Regions from separate parts of the Streptomyces sp. NPDC107500 genome, predicted to be linked through region 1. Evidence: riboswitches for the same ligand, from Rfam matches in the RefSeq annotation. Region 1 holds a riboswitch; the other holds the start of a gene.
What was found. Region 1 has a riboswitch for S-adenosylmethionine ahead of ACZ67M_RS04360 (aminotransferase class V-fold PLP-dependent enzyme). Riboswitches for the same ligand answer to the same signal wherever they lie in the genome.

Region 2: it holds a riboswitch for S-adenosylmethionine, as region 1 does, so the genes downstream of both, thrC (threonine synthase) here and ACZ67M_RS04360 (aminotransferase class V-fold PLP-dependent enzyme) in region 1, are expected to answer to the same signal.

Annotation. Positions count from the first base shown of each region.
Region 1 is NZ_JBVJPF010000001.1:987,509-993,284, reverse strand. It holds gene ACZ67M_RS04370 (SLC13 family permease) at 1-1,065, shown strand, start outside; gene ACZ67M_RS04365 (glycerate kinase) at 1,122-2,327, shown strand; gene ACZ67M_RS04360 (aminotransferase class V-fold PLP-dependent enzyme) at 2,279-3,634, opposite strand; SAM riboswitch class IV at 3,780-3,896, opposite strand; gene trpD (anthranilate phosphoribosyltransferase) at 3,975-5,039, opposite strand; gene qcrB (cytochrome bc1 complex cytochrome b subunit) at 5,170-5,776, opposite strand, start outside.
Region 2 is NZ_JBVJPF010000008.1:401,734-407,509, forward strand. It holds gene groL (chaperonin GroEL) at 1-569, opposite strand, end outside; gene ACZ67M_RS31065 (cold-shock protein) at 900-1,103, opposite strand; gene ACZ67M_RS31070 (MoaD/ThiS family protein) at 1,542-1,817, opposite strand; gene thrC (threonine synthase) at 1,904-3,196, opposite strand; SAM riboswitch class I at 3,214-3,361, opposite strand; gene ACZ67M_RS31080 (glucosyl-3-phosphoglycerate synthase) at 3,516-4,460, shown strand; gene ACZ67M_RS31085 (alpha,alpha-trehalose-phosphate synthase (UDP-forming)) at 4,523-5,776, shown strand, end outside.

The DNA of each region.
Region 1 (5,776 bases):
ACCGTACGGCAGTTGACGCACCTGACGACGGCCGCGCTGGTCGTGACCGCGTTCGCGGTGCCGGCCACGTCGGGCCGGGCGGCGCTCGCGCTGCCGGTGTTCCTGGCGCTCGCCAAGGCCCTCGCGGACCGGAAGCGGCTGGTGGTGATGCTGGCGCTGCTGTTCCCGACGGTGATCCTGCTGTCGGCGGTCGCCACCCTGATCGGCGCGGGCGCGCACCTGATCACCGTGTCGGTGCTGTGGGAGGCGACCGGGGAGCGGATCGGCTTCACCCAGTGGCTGCTGCTGGGGCTGCCGCTGGCGGTGGCGTCCTCCCATCTGGCCGCCGAGACCGTCCTGCTGACCACCACGCGCCGCGCTGACCGGCAGGGCCCGGTCCACATCACCGCCGAGGAGATACAGCGGCACAGCGAGAGCCCGGTCACCGGCCCCTGGACGCAGGCGGAGAAGCGCTGCGCCCTGCTGCTGGCCACGGTGGTGGCGCTGTGGTGCAGCGAGCCCCTGCACCAGGTGTCGCCCGCCGTGGTGGCGCTGATCGGGGCGGTCGTCGCCTCCTCCCCCGCGCTGGGCACCGTACGGCTCAAGGACGCGCTGAAGACGGTGCCCTGGTCGCTGCTGCTGTTCATGGCGGCGACCATGGCGATGGGCGTGGCGCTCGCGGACTCCGGGGCGGCGAAGTGGCTGGTGTCGGGGCTGCCCGCGCACGTGGCGCCGGCCGTCTTCCTCGGGGTCGTGGTCGCGGTGAGCACGGCGGCCCACCTGGTCCTCCAGTCCCGTTCGGCCCGCTCGTCCGTGCTGGTCCCGCTGGTGATCGCCGCGGCCGTGGGAGCGGGCGTCAACCCGGTCGCGGCGGCGCTCGCGTCCACCGCCGCGGCCGGCTTCTGCCACACGCTGCCGGCCTCCGCCAAGCCGGTCACGCTCTTCTCCGACATCCCCGGCACCCCCACCTACACCCCGCGCGACCTGCTGCGGCTGTCCGCCGTCCTGGCCCCGCTGACCGCGCTGCTCGTGCTGTTCTTCGCCGCCGCCGTCTGGCCGCTGCTCGGCGTGCCCGTCACCCGATGAAGGAGTCCGCCATGTCCGCCACGTTCGCCCTGTCCTCAGCGCCCTCACCCCCCTCCCTGCTGGGCCGCGTCGCCGTCGCCCCCAGCGGCTTCAAGGAGTCCCTGTCCGCGCAGGCCGCCGCCGACGCCATCGCGGCCGGTGTCCGCCGGGTGCTGCCGGCCGCCGAGATCGACCGGATCCCGCTGGTCGACGGCGGTGAGGGCACGGCCGTGGCGCTGGCCGCCGCGACCGGTGGGCGGCTGGTCGCGCTGGCCGCCACCGGCCCGGTCGGCGAGCCCGTCGGCACCCACTTCGCGCTGCTCGGCGGCCGGGACACGGCGGTCGTGGAGATGGCCGCGGTCGCGGGTCTGTCCCTGGTCCCCCGTGCCCTGCGCGACCCCGGCGCGACGACCACGTACGGCGTCGGCGAGCTGATCGGTGCCGCGCTCGACACCGGGGTGCGGCGGATCCTGGTCGGCTGCGGCGACTCCGGTACGTCGGACGGGGGCGCGGGGGCGCTCCAGGCGCTCGGGGCGCGGCTGCTGGACGCGGACGGCTTCGAACTGCCGCCCGGCGGGGGCGAGCTGGTCCGCCTGGCCCGCGTCGACGCGTCCGGCCTGGACACCCGCCTGAAGAACACCGAGCTGCTCGTCGCCTGCAACCCGTACAACGTGCTGTGCGGCGAGCGGGGCGTGGCCCGGGTGTTCGGCCCGCAGAAGGGGGCGACGCCCGTGCAGGTGGAGCAGTTGTCGGCCGGGCTGGAGAACTGGGCGCGCGTCCTCACCCGCGACCTCGGGGTCGTCGGCACGGACCTGCGGGGCGGCCCCGGCACCGGTGCCTCCGGCGGACTCGGCGCCGGGCTGGCCGCGGTCGGCGCCCGGCTGCTGCCGCGTTTCGACGTGCTGCTCGACCACCTGGACCTGGACGCCCGCCTCGCCCGTGCCGACCTGGTGCTCACCGCCGAGGGCGCCCTGGACCACCAGACGCCGCGCGGCAAGGTGCCGGCGGAGGTGGCCCGGCGCGCCAAGCTCCACGGCCGTCCGGTCCTCGCCCTGGCCGGCACGCTCGGCGAGGGCGCGCACGACGTGCCGGGGGTGGACGCCTGCCACGGGATCATGCCGGCCCCGATGGCGCTGGCGGACGCGCTGTCGCGCGCCGCCGAGCTGCTGACGGACGCCACGGAGCGGGCGCTGCGGATGGTCCTGCTGGGGTCGCGGCTGCCGGGCCGGCCGGCTCAGGCGGCGGAGGTGTCGGGCACGCAGCGCCCGTCCTCGGTGCGGTAGCTCCACCGGGCGCCGTCGCTGACCAGTTCCTTGACGGCGTGCACGAACCGCTCGACGTGCTCGTCCGGGGTGCCGGCGCCGAAGCTCACGCGGATGGCGTTGAGGGACTTCTCCCCCGGCGCCGCCTCCGGGGCACCGCACTCGCCCTGTGCCCCGGGCTCGCCGCCGAGCAGGGTGCGCACCAGCGGGTGGGCGCAGAACAGGCCGTCGCGCACCCCGATGCCGTACTCGGCGGAGAGCGCGGCCGCGAAGTGGGAGCTGTTCCAGCCGTCGACGACGAAGGAGAGCACGCCCACGCGGGGCGCGTCGTCGCCGAAGAGGGAGAGGACCCGCACCTCGGGCACCTCGGCGAGGCCCTCCCGCACCTTGGCGATCAGGTACTCCTCGCGGGCGACCAGCGAGTCGAACCCGGCCTCGGTGAGCGCCTTGCAGGCGGAGGCGATCGAGTAGGCGCCGATGACGTTGGGCGAACCGGCCTCGTGCCGGGCGGCGCTCTCGTGCCAGCGCACGTCCACACCACCGTCGGCGCGCCGGGTGACGCTGCGGCTGGCGCCGCCGCCGGCGAGGTACGGCTCGGCCTCGCGCAGCCAGTCGGCCCGGCCGGCCAGCACGCCGGAGCCGAACGGGGCGTACAGCTTGTGCCCGGAGAAGGCGACCCAGTCGACGTCGAGGTCGCGGACGCTCACCGGGTGGTGCGGGGCGAGCTGGGCGGCGTCCAGCACGATCCGGGCGCCGTGCGCGTGCGCGGCGGCGGCCAGTTCACGCACCGGCCACAGCTCGCCGGTGACGTTGGAGGCGCCGGTGACGCAGACCAGGGCGGGCCCGTACGGCTCGCGGGCGGCGAGGGCGCGCTCCAGGGTCTCGACGGCCTCGGCGTGGGTGCGGGGCGCGTCGAGGTAGGTCACGTCCGCGTCCCGCCAGGGCAGCAGCGAGGCGTGGTGCTCGGTCTCGAAGACGAAGACCCGGCAGCCGGCGGGCAGCGCGCCGGCCAGCAGGTTCAGGGAGTCGGTGGTGGACCGGGTGAACACGACCTGGTCGTCCTCCCGGCAGCCGAGGAACCCGGCGACGGTGTCGCGGGCGTTCTCGAACAGGTCGGTCGACAGCTGCGACAGGTACCCGGCCCCGCGGTGCACGCTGCCGTAGTACGGGGCGTAGGCCGCCACGTCGTCCCAGACCCGCTGGAGCGCGGGGGCGCTGGCGGCGTAGTCGAGCGCGGCGTAGGTGACCTCGCCGCCGGTGACGAGCGGGACGGTGACGTCGCGGCCCAGGACGGGCAGCGGAGTGGCGACAGCGGTGGGTACGGACATGGCGGACTCCCGTGAGGACCAGCGCGAAGCAGGGCGCTGTGAAGAGAAGAAGAGGGTGTGCGGAGGCGGGGCTCTGCGGCCCTATCGCATTCGCTGGTTCACGGGAGACTCCCTCGGAGGACCCAGGACCCCTGGTTTCGCGAGGGGTCCGCGCTTGCCGTGGACCTTGCTGTCCACGACCTGGTCTTCACCCGGGGCACCCCGCCACGGACGGAGGGTTGCCGGACAGTCGGCCGGGGCCTCATGACTGTCACTCATGACCTGTCGAAAAACCTATGGGAAGTGATCGGCGTCCCGCAACCCGAGTCCGGATCGCGGGACGCACGTCACACGGTGGTGCCTACGCGTTGCTGGCGGCCACCCAGCGGTCCAGGACGCGCTTGGCGGCGCCCGAGTCGATCGCCTCGGCCGCGCGGTCCATGCCGGCCCGGATGCGCTCCGGCAGGGGTCCCTCGCCGCCCTCCAGGGCGACCAGGGCGGCCGCGGAGTTCAGCAGCACGGCGTCCCGCACGGGGCCCGTCTCGCCGTTCAGCAGGCGCCGGGCGACGTCGGCGTTGTAGGAGGCGTCGGCGCCGCGCAGGGCCTCGACCGGCACCAGTTCGAGACCGACGTCCCGCGGGTCGAAGGTCTCCTCGGTCACCCGGCCGTCGCGCACGACCCAGACGCGGGAGGTGGCGGTCGTGGTCAGCTCGTCGAGGCCGTCGTCGCCCCGGAAGACCAGGGACGAGTGGCCGCGCTCGGCGAAGACACCGGCGATGATCGGGGCCATCCGGGCGTGGGCGACGCCGATCGCCTGGGCCTTGACCTTCGCGGGGTTGGTCAGCGGACCGAGGAAGTTGAACACCGTGCGGATGCCGAGCTGGCCGCGCGCCGAGGCCACGTGGCGCAGTGCCGGGTGGAACTTCACGGCGAAGCAGAAGGTGATGCCGGCCTCGTCGGCGACCTCCGCCACCCGCTGCGGCGTCAGCTCCAGATTGACGCCGAGCTTCTCCAGGACGTCGGAGGCACCGGACGCGGAGGAGGCGGCGCGGTTGCCGTGCTTGACGACCTTCGCGCCGGTGCCGGCCACGACGATCGCCGACATGGTGGAGATGTTGACCGTCTTGGCGCCGTCGCCGCCGGTCCCGACGATGTCGACGGTCTCGCCCGGCACCTCGATGACGTTGGCGTGCGCGTACATGGTGCGGACCAGGCCGGAGATCTCCTCCACGGTCTCGCCCTTGAACCTCAGGCCCACCGCGAGGCCGGCGATCTGCGCGTCGGTCGCCTCGCCGCGCATGATCACGTCCAGTGCCCACGCGGTGTCGTCCTGGGACAGGTCGTGGCCGTCCAGCAGCCGGTTCAGCAGGGCGGGCCAGGAGCGGCCGCCCGCGGTGTCGCCTCCAGCGGGGGTCACAGCGCTCATGGCCGCTCCTGATGGTCGTAGGTCGTGGAGAAGGAGTGTGGTCCCACCCTATCCAGCCCCGGGCACGGCGAAGGGCCCCGTCCGCGGAACGGACGGGGCCCTTCGACCGTGGTGTGGCGACGCAGGAGGGTCAGTGGTGGCCGTGGCCGCTCGTGATCTCCTTGTACTCCTCGACGGTCGGCTTCGGAATCTGCGACTCCTCGCCGTAGTACGACTCGCTCAGCTTGGCGCGGAGCTTCTCGCCGCGGGACACCTTGCGCTCGACGCCGTTCTCGTCGACCGTCGGACCGATCTCGGCCGGCTTGTACTGCTCGTGCGCGGTGAGGGTGTGCAGCTGCTCCTGGCTGAGCGGCTCGTGCACCTCGATGAACTCACCGTGCGGCAGGCGCTTGATGATGCCCGACTCGCGGCCGTGCAGCACCTTCTCCTTGTCCCGGCGCTGGAGGCCGAGGCAGATCCGCTTGGTGGCGATGAACGCGAGGACCGGCCCGACGAAGAACGCGATGCGGACGAACCAGGTGATCGCGTTGATCGACAGGTGGAAGTGGGTGGCCCACAGGTCGTTGCCGCCACCGATCAGCAGCACGAAGTACACCGTCATCCAGGCGACGCCGAAGGCGGTGCGCGTCGGGGCGTTGCGCGGGCGGTCCAGGATGTGGTGCTCGCGCTTGTCCCCGGTGACCCAGGACTCGATGAACGGGTAGACCGCGATCGCGACCAGCACCAGCGGGAAGATC
Region 2 (5,776 bases), on a different contig from region 1:
CCCTCGGTGAGCTCCAGCTCCAGACCGAAGGTCTGGGACTCCTCGACGGTGATGACGCCTTCCTTGCCGACCTTGTCCATGGCCTCGGCGATCAGCTCGCCGATCTGGGTGTCGGCGGCGGAGATGGAGGCCGTGGAGGCGATCTGCTCCTTGGTCTCGACGTCCTTCGCCTGCTCGAGCAGGGCGGCGGAGACGGCCTCGACGGCCTTCTCGATGCCGCGCTTCAGGGCCATCGGGTTGGCGCCGGCCGCGACGTTGCGCAGGCCTTCCTTGACCAGGGCCTGGGCGAGAACGGTCGCGGTGGTCGTACCGTCACCGGCGACGTCGTCCGTCTTCTTGGCGACTTCCTTGACCAGCTCGGCGCCGATCTTCTCGTACGGGTCCTCGAGCTCGATCTCCTTGGCGATGGAGACACCATCGTTGGTGATCGTGGGGGCGCCCCACTTCTTCTCGAGGACGACGTTGCGGCCCTTGGGGCCGAGCGTCACCTTGACGGCGTCCGCGAGCTGGTTCATGCCGCGCTCGAGGCCGCGCCGTGCCTCCTCGTCGAACGCGATGATCTTGGCCATGTGAAGTGGTCCCTCCAGGACTGGGGGTGATTCCTTCGGACCGCGCCCGCGCCCGCGACGGACGGCTCGCCTGCCTCGTGGTTCCTTCCCCACCCGGCCTGCGGGCCTCACCGACCCGGTCCTTCGTTGTCACTCTCACCTTCAGAGTGCTAACGCCAATGATTAGCACTCGACCCCATCGAGTGCAAGCGCCTCCGGGGATCCGGGCCACCCTCTCCGCCACCCGCGAACACCGGGCCCGCCACGGTCCGGGCAGGCCGAAGGGCCCGCACCTCCGGGGAGGTGCGGGCCCTTCGGAGAAGAACCGTTTACTTGCGGTGGCCGAACGTCTCAGGCGCTGAGGCGAACCATGTCGGCCTGCGGGCCCTTCTGACCCTGCGAGATCTCGAACTCGACCCGCTGGCCTTCTTCGAGGGTGCGGTAGCCGTCCATCTGAATCGCGCTGTAGTGGACGAAAACATCCGCACCACCGTCGACCGCGATGAAGCCGTACCCCTTCTCCGCGTTGAACCACTTGACGGTGCCCTGAGCCATGCCTAACTCCCCTATTACTGGCCCTTGCACAGATCCGCACTTCGCGGACCCGGGTCAGACCTCACCCCCCACGACTGGGGGCGTGCGCCGGAACGCGTCGACCGCGGCTGAATGTATCTGTCCAACTGCCGTCTGCAACAGGTCAATCGGACGAGAAATCTGGACGTACCCGGTCCGGAATATGACGAGCTTTCCCCTGAATGTGGGTCAAGTCGGGGCACACAAAAGTCACAAAAGCCGCGAAACACACCCACACTTTGGCTACTTCTTGTCGGGCGGGCGGCAGGAATTCAAGGTTCCCGATGCCTTGATCGGGAGCGCGTTCCCCAACTCTACCGCGCTCAATCCAATGGAATTGCCCCCTCCGCTTCTCTCACGGAGGGGGCAATTCGATGAACTCTGCGTCACCGCGATTACCTGCGGTAACGAAAAGGCGGATCAGCCGCCGGCGACCGCCGGGATGATGGAGACGCCCGCGCCGTCCGGGGTCGCGGTCTCCAGGCCCTGCTCGAAGCGCACGTCGTCGTCGTTGACGTAGACGTTGACGAAGCGGCGCAGCTTGCCCTGGTCGTCCAGGACGCGGGCGGCGATGCCGGTGTGGTTCTTCTCCAGGTCGGAGATGACCTCGCCGAGATTCGCGCCCTCGGCACTGACCTCGGCCTGGCCACCGGTGTAGGTGCGCAGGATGGTGGGGATGCGGACGTTGACGCTCACTTGAACCTCCGGTCAGGTGACTTGGCTAGGGGCGCGGGGAACTGCGCGACCAGCCCCCACGGCCCGCAGACGACATACAAGCTGTCCTACGCGAGTCCGGCCTCGCGGAACGAATCCAGGTTGGGACGAATGGTCGCGGTCAGCCCGGTGCCCGCCACCGCGTCCAGCGTCTTCAGACCATCGCCGGTGTTGAGCACGACGGTGGTCAGCGACGGGTCCAGCGCGCCGCTCTCGACCAGCTTCTTCGTCACCCCCACCGTCACACCACCGGCGGTCTCCGCGAAGATGCCCTCGGTCCGGGCGAGCAGCTTGATCGCGTCCACGACCTGCTCGTCGGTGACGTCCTCCACCGCACCGCCCGTGCGGCGCGCGATGTCGAGGACGTAGGGGCCGTCGGCGGGGTTGCCGATGGCCAGCGACTTGGCGATGGTGTCCGGCTTCTGCGGGCGCACCACGTCGTGGCCGGCCTTGTACGCCGTGGAGACCGGGGAGCAGCCCTCGGCCTGGGCGCCGAAGATCTTGTACGGCTTGTCCTCGACCAGACCCAGCTTGATCAGCTCCTGGAGCCCCTTGTCGATCTTCGTGAGCTGGGAACCGGACGCGATCGGGACGACGATCTGGTCGGGCAGCCGCCAGCCGAGCTGCTCGCAGATCTCGTACGCGAGGGTCTTGGATCCCTCGGCGTAGTACGGCCGCAGGTTGACGTTGACGAAGCCCCAGCCTTCGCCGGCCGGGTCGCCGATCAGCTCGGAGCAGAAGCGGTTCACGTCGTCGTAGTTGCCCTGGATGCCGACCAGCTCACCGCCGTAGACGGCGGCCATGACGACCTTGCCCTGCTCCAGGTCGTGCGGGATGAACACGCAGGAGCGGAAGCCGGCCCGGGCGGCGGCGGCGCCGACGGCGCCGGCCAGGTTGCCGGTGGAGGAGCAGGAGAGGGTGGTGAAGCCGAAGGCGCGGGCGGCCTCCAGGGCCTGGGCGACGACGCGGTCCTTGAAGGAGTGCGTCGGGTTGCCGGAGTCGTCCTTGACGTAGAGGCCGCCGGTGACGCCCAGCTCGCGGGCCAGGTTGTCGGCCTTGACCAGCTTGGTCCAGCCCGGGTTGATGTTCGGCTTGTCGGCCACGTCGGCGGGGACGGGCAGCAGGGGGGCGTAGCGCCAGATGTTCGCGGGGCCCGCTTCGATCCGCTTGCGCAGCTCCTCGGTGTCGTAGGCCGAGAAGTCGTAGGCGATCTCCAGCGGGCCGAAACACTCCTGGCAGGCGAAGAGCGGGCCGAGCGGGACGCGGTGGCCGCACTCGCGGCAGCTCAGCGCTGCGGCGGGGCCGAGGTCGACGGTGCCGTCGGTGGAGTTCGTGGGGGTTTCGGCAGTCTGCACAGCCATGGAGGCGAGGCCCTTTCTCCTCATCTTTCTCACGACGCATCTCGCCGTGAGACGGATTTGGCACCTTCCCTAGCCGGGAGCCTCGCCACGTCCGTGTGACAAGAACCGACTGGAGGGTTGCCGGGGCTTCATCGGGCCGTTTCCCTCTGCCCCTCTGGATGAGCGGTATGAAGTTGTTGTCCTTCGCGGTACGCGCGGTGACCCCGGCATGCGGGGGTCCTGCGCGTTGTTCAAGACTGTAACCGAAGGCCAGGACGGTTGAGATAGTCGTCCGTACCGCGAGATGGATCACAACTGATCACGAAGGAGTCCTGGGACCGTGCTGGAAGAAGTCGAGCGCTGGCTGAGCGCGCGTTCCTGGTCCGCCGGGGACCGGCCGATCCGGCAGCTGCTGGCCGCCAAACAGGCCACCGGGCAGACGGTCAGCGTGGTGCTCCCGGCCCTCGACGAGGAGGCGACGGTCGGCGAGATCGTCACGGTGATCCGCCGCGACCTGATGGACCGGGCTCCGCTGGTCGACGAGATCGTGGTCGTGGACTCCGGGTCGAGCGACCGTACGTCGGAGGTGGCCGCGGCGGCGGGCGCGCGCGTCGTGCACCGCGACGCGATCCTGCCGCGGGTCCCGCCGGTGCCGGGCAAGGGCGAGGTGCTGTGGCGTTCGCTGCTGGTCACCGGCGGCGACATCGTCTGCTTCGTCGACGCCGACCTGCGCGAGTTCTCCGCCGACTTCGTCTCCGGGATCGTCGGCCCGCTGCTCACGGAACCGGACGTGCAGCTCGTCAAGGCGATGTACGACCGCCCCCTCGGCACCACTCCCGGCCAGGGCGGCCGGGTCACCGAGCTGGTGGCCCGCCCCCTGCTCAACCTGCACTGGCCGCTGCTGGCCGGCTTCGTGCAGCCGCTCGGCGGCGAGTACGCGGCCCGCCGCTCCCTGCTGGAACGGCTCCCCTTCCCCGTCGGCTACGGCGTCGAGCTGGGCATGCTGGTCGACGCCCTGCACCTGGTCGGCCTGGACGCCCTCGCCCAGGTCGACGTCGGCGTCCGGCGCCACCACCACCAGGACGGCCAGGCCCTGGGCCGCATGTCCGCCGCGATCTACCGCACCGCCCAGCTCCGCCTGGCCCGCGGCCACCTGGTCCGCCCGACCCTCACCCAGTTCGAACGCGGCCCCTCGGGCTTCGAGCCCCGCACCCACGCCGTGGACACGGAGGAACGGCCACCGATGAGGGAGATCGCGGAGTACACGGCGCGGCGGGTGGCGTGATCGGCACCGCTGTGGTGTGCGACCACGTTTGAGCATTTCGGGGCCGGGCTAGGTTGAGGCGTATGGCTTCAAGCTTCGGTGCTGCTCAGGTGCTGGTCGCCTCCAATCGGGGGCCGGTCTCGTACGAGGTGCGTGAGGACGGGTCGCTGCACGCGAAACGCGGGGGCGGCGGCCTGGTCTCCGGGCTGTCGTCGATCGGCCCGGACGCGGGGGCGCTGTGGGTGTGCTCGGCGCTCGGCGACGGCGACCGCGAGGCGGTGCGGCGCGGGGTCGGCGAGGACGGCGTGCGGATGCTGGACGTGCCGGCGGACGTGCACGCGGACGCGTACAACGGGATCGCCAACTCGGTGCTGTGGTTCGTGCACCACATGCTCTACCAGACGCCCGTGGAGCCGGTCTTCGACGCGGAGTTCCGGCGGCAGTGGGCCTCCTACGAGGCGTACAACCGGGCCTTCGCCGAGGCGCTGGCCGAGGAGGCCGCCGAGGGCGCGGTCGCGATCGTGCAGGACTACCACCTGACGCTGGTGCCGGGGATGCTCCGCGAGCTGCGGCCGGACCTCAGGATCGGCCACTTCTCGCACACGCCGTGGGCGCCGGTCGACTACTTCCGGCTGCTGCCGGACGACATCGCCGAGCAGGTGCTGCGCGGCATGCTCGGCGCCGACCGGCTCGGGTTCCTCACCCGGCGCTGGGCCGACGCGTTCACCGCGTGCTGCGACGCCCTGGTGGGCGGGCTCGGCTCCACGGAGACCGGCGTGCACGGGCTCGGGGCGGACGCGGACTTCCTGCGGAAGCGGTCGCACGAGGCGGACGTGGACGAGCGGATGGCGGCCCTGCGGGAGGAGATCGGCGAGGGCCGACGCACGATCGTGCGGGTGGACCGGACCGAGCTGTCCAAGAACATCGTGCGCGGGCTGCTGGCGTACCGGGAGCTGCTGGCGACGCGGCCTCAGTGGCGGGAGCGGGTGGTGCACGTCGCGTTCGCCTACCCCTCGCGGCAGGACCTCGCCGTGTACCGCGACTACACGGCCGAGGTGCAGCGGGTCGCGGACGCGGTCAACGCGGAGTTCGGCACGGCCGGCTGGACGCCGGTCGTGCTGCACGTGAAGGACGACTTCGCGCGGTCGCTGGCGGCGTACCGGCTGGCCGACGTGGCCCTCGTCAACCCCGTGCGGGACGGGATGAACCTGGTCGCGAAGGAGGTGCCGGTCGTCTCCGACGAGGGGTGCGTGCTGGTGCTGTCGCGGGAGGCTGGGGCGTACGAGGAGCTGGGCGAGGACGCGGTGGTGGTGAACCCGTACGACGTGTCCGGGACG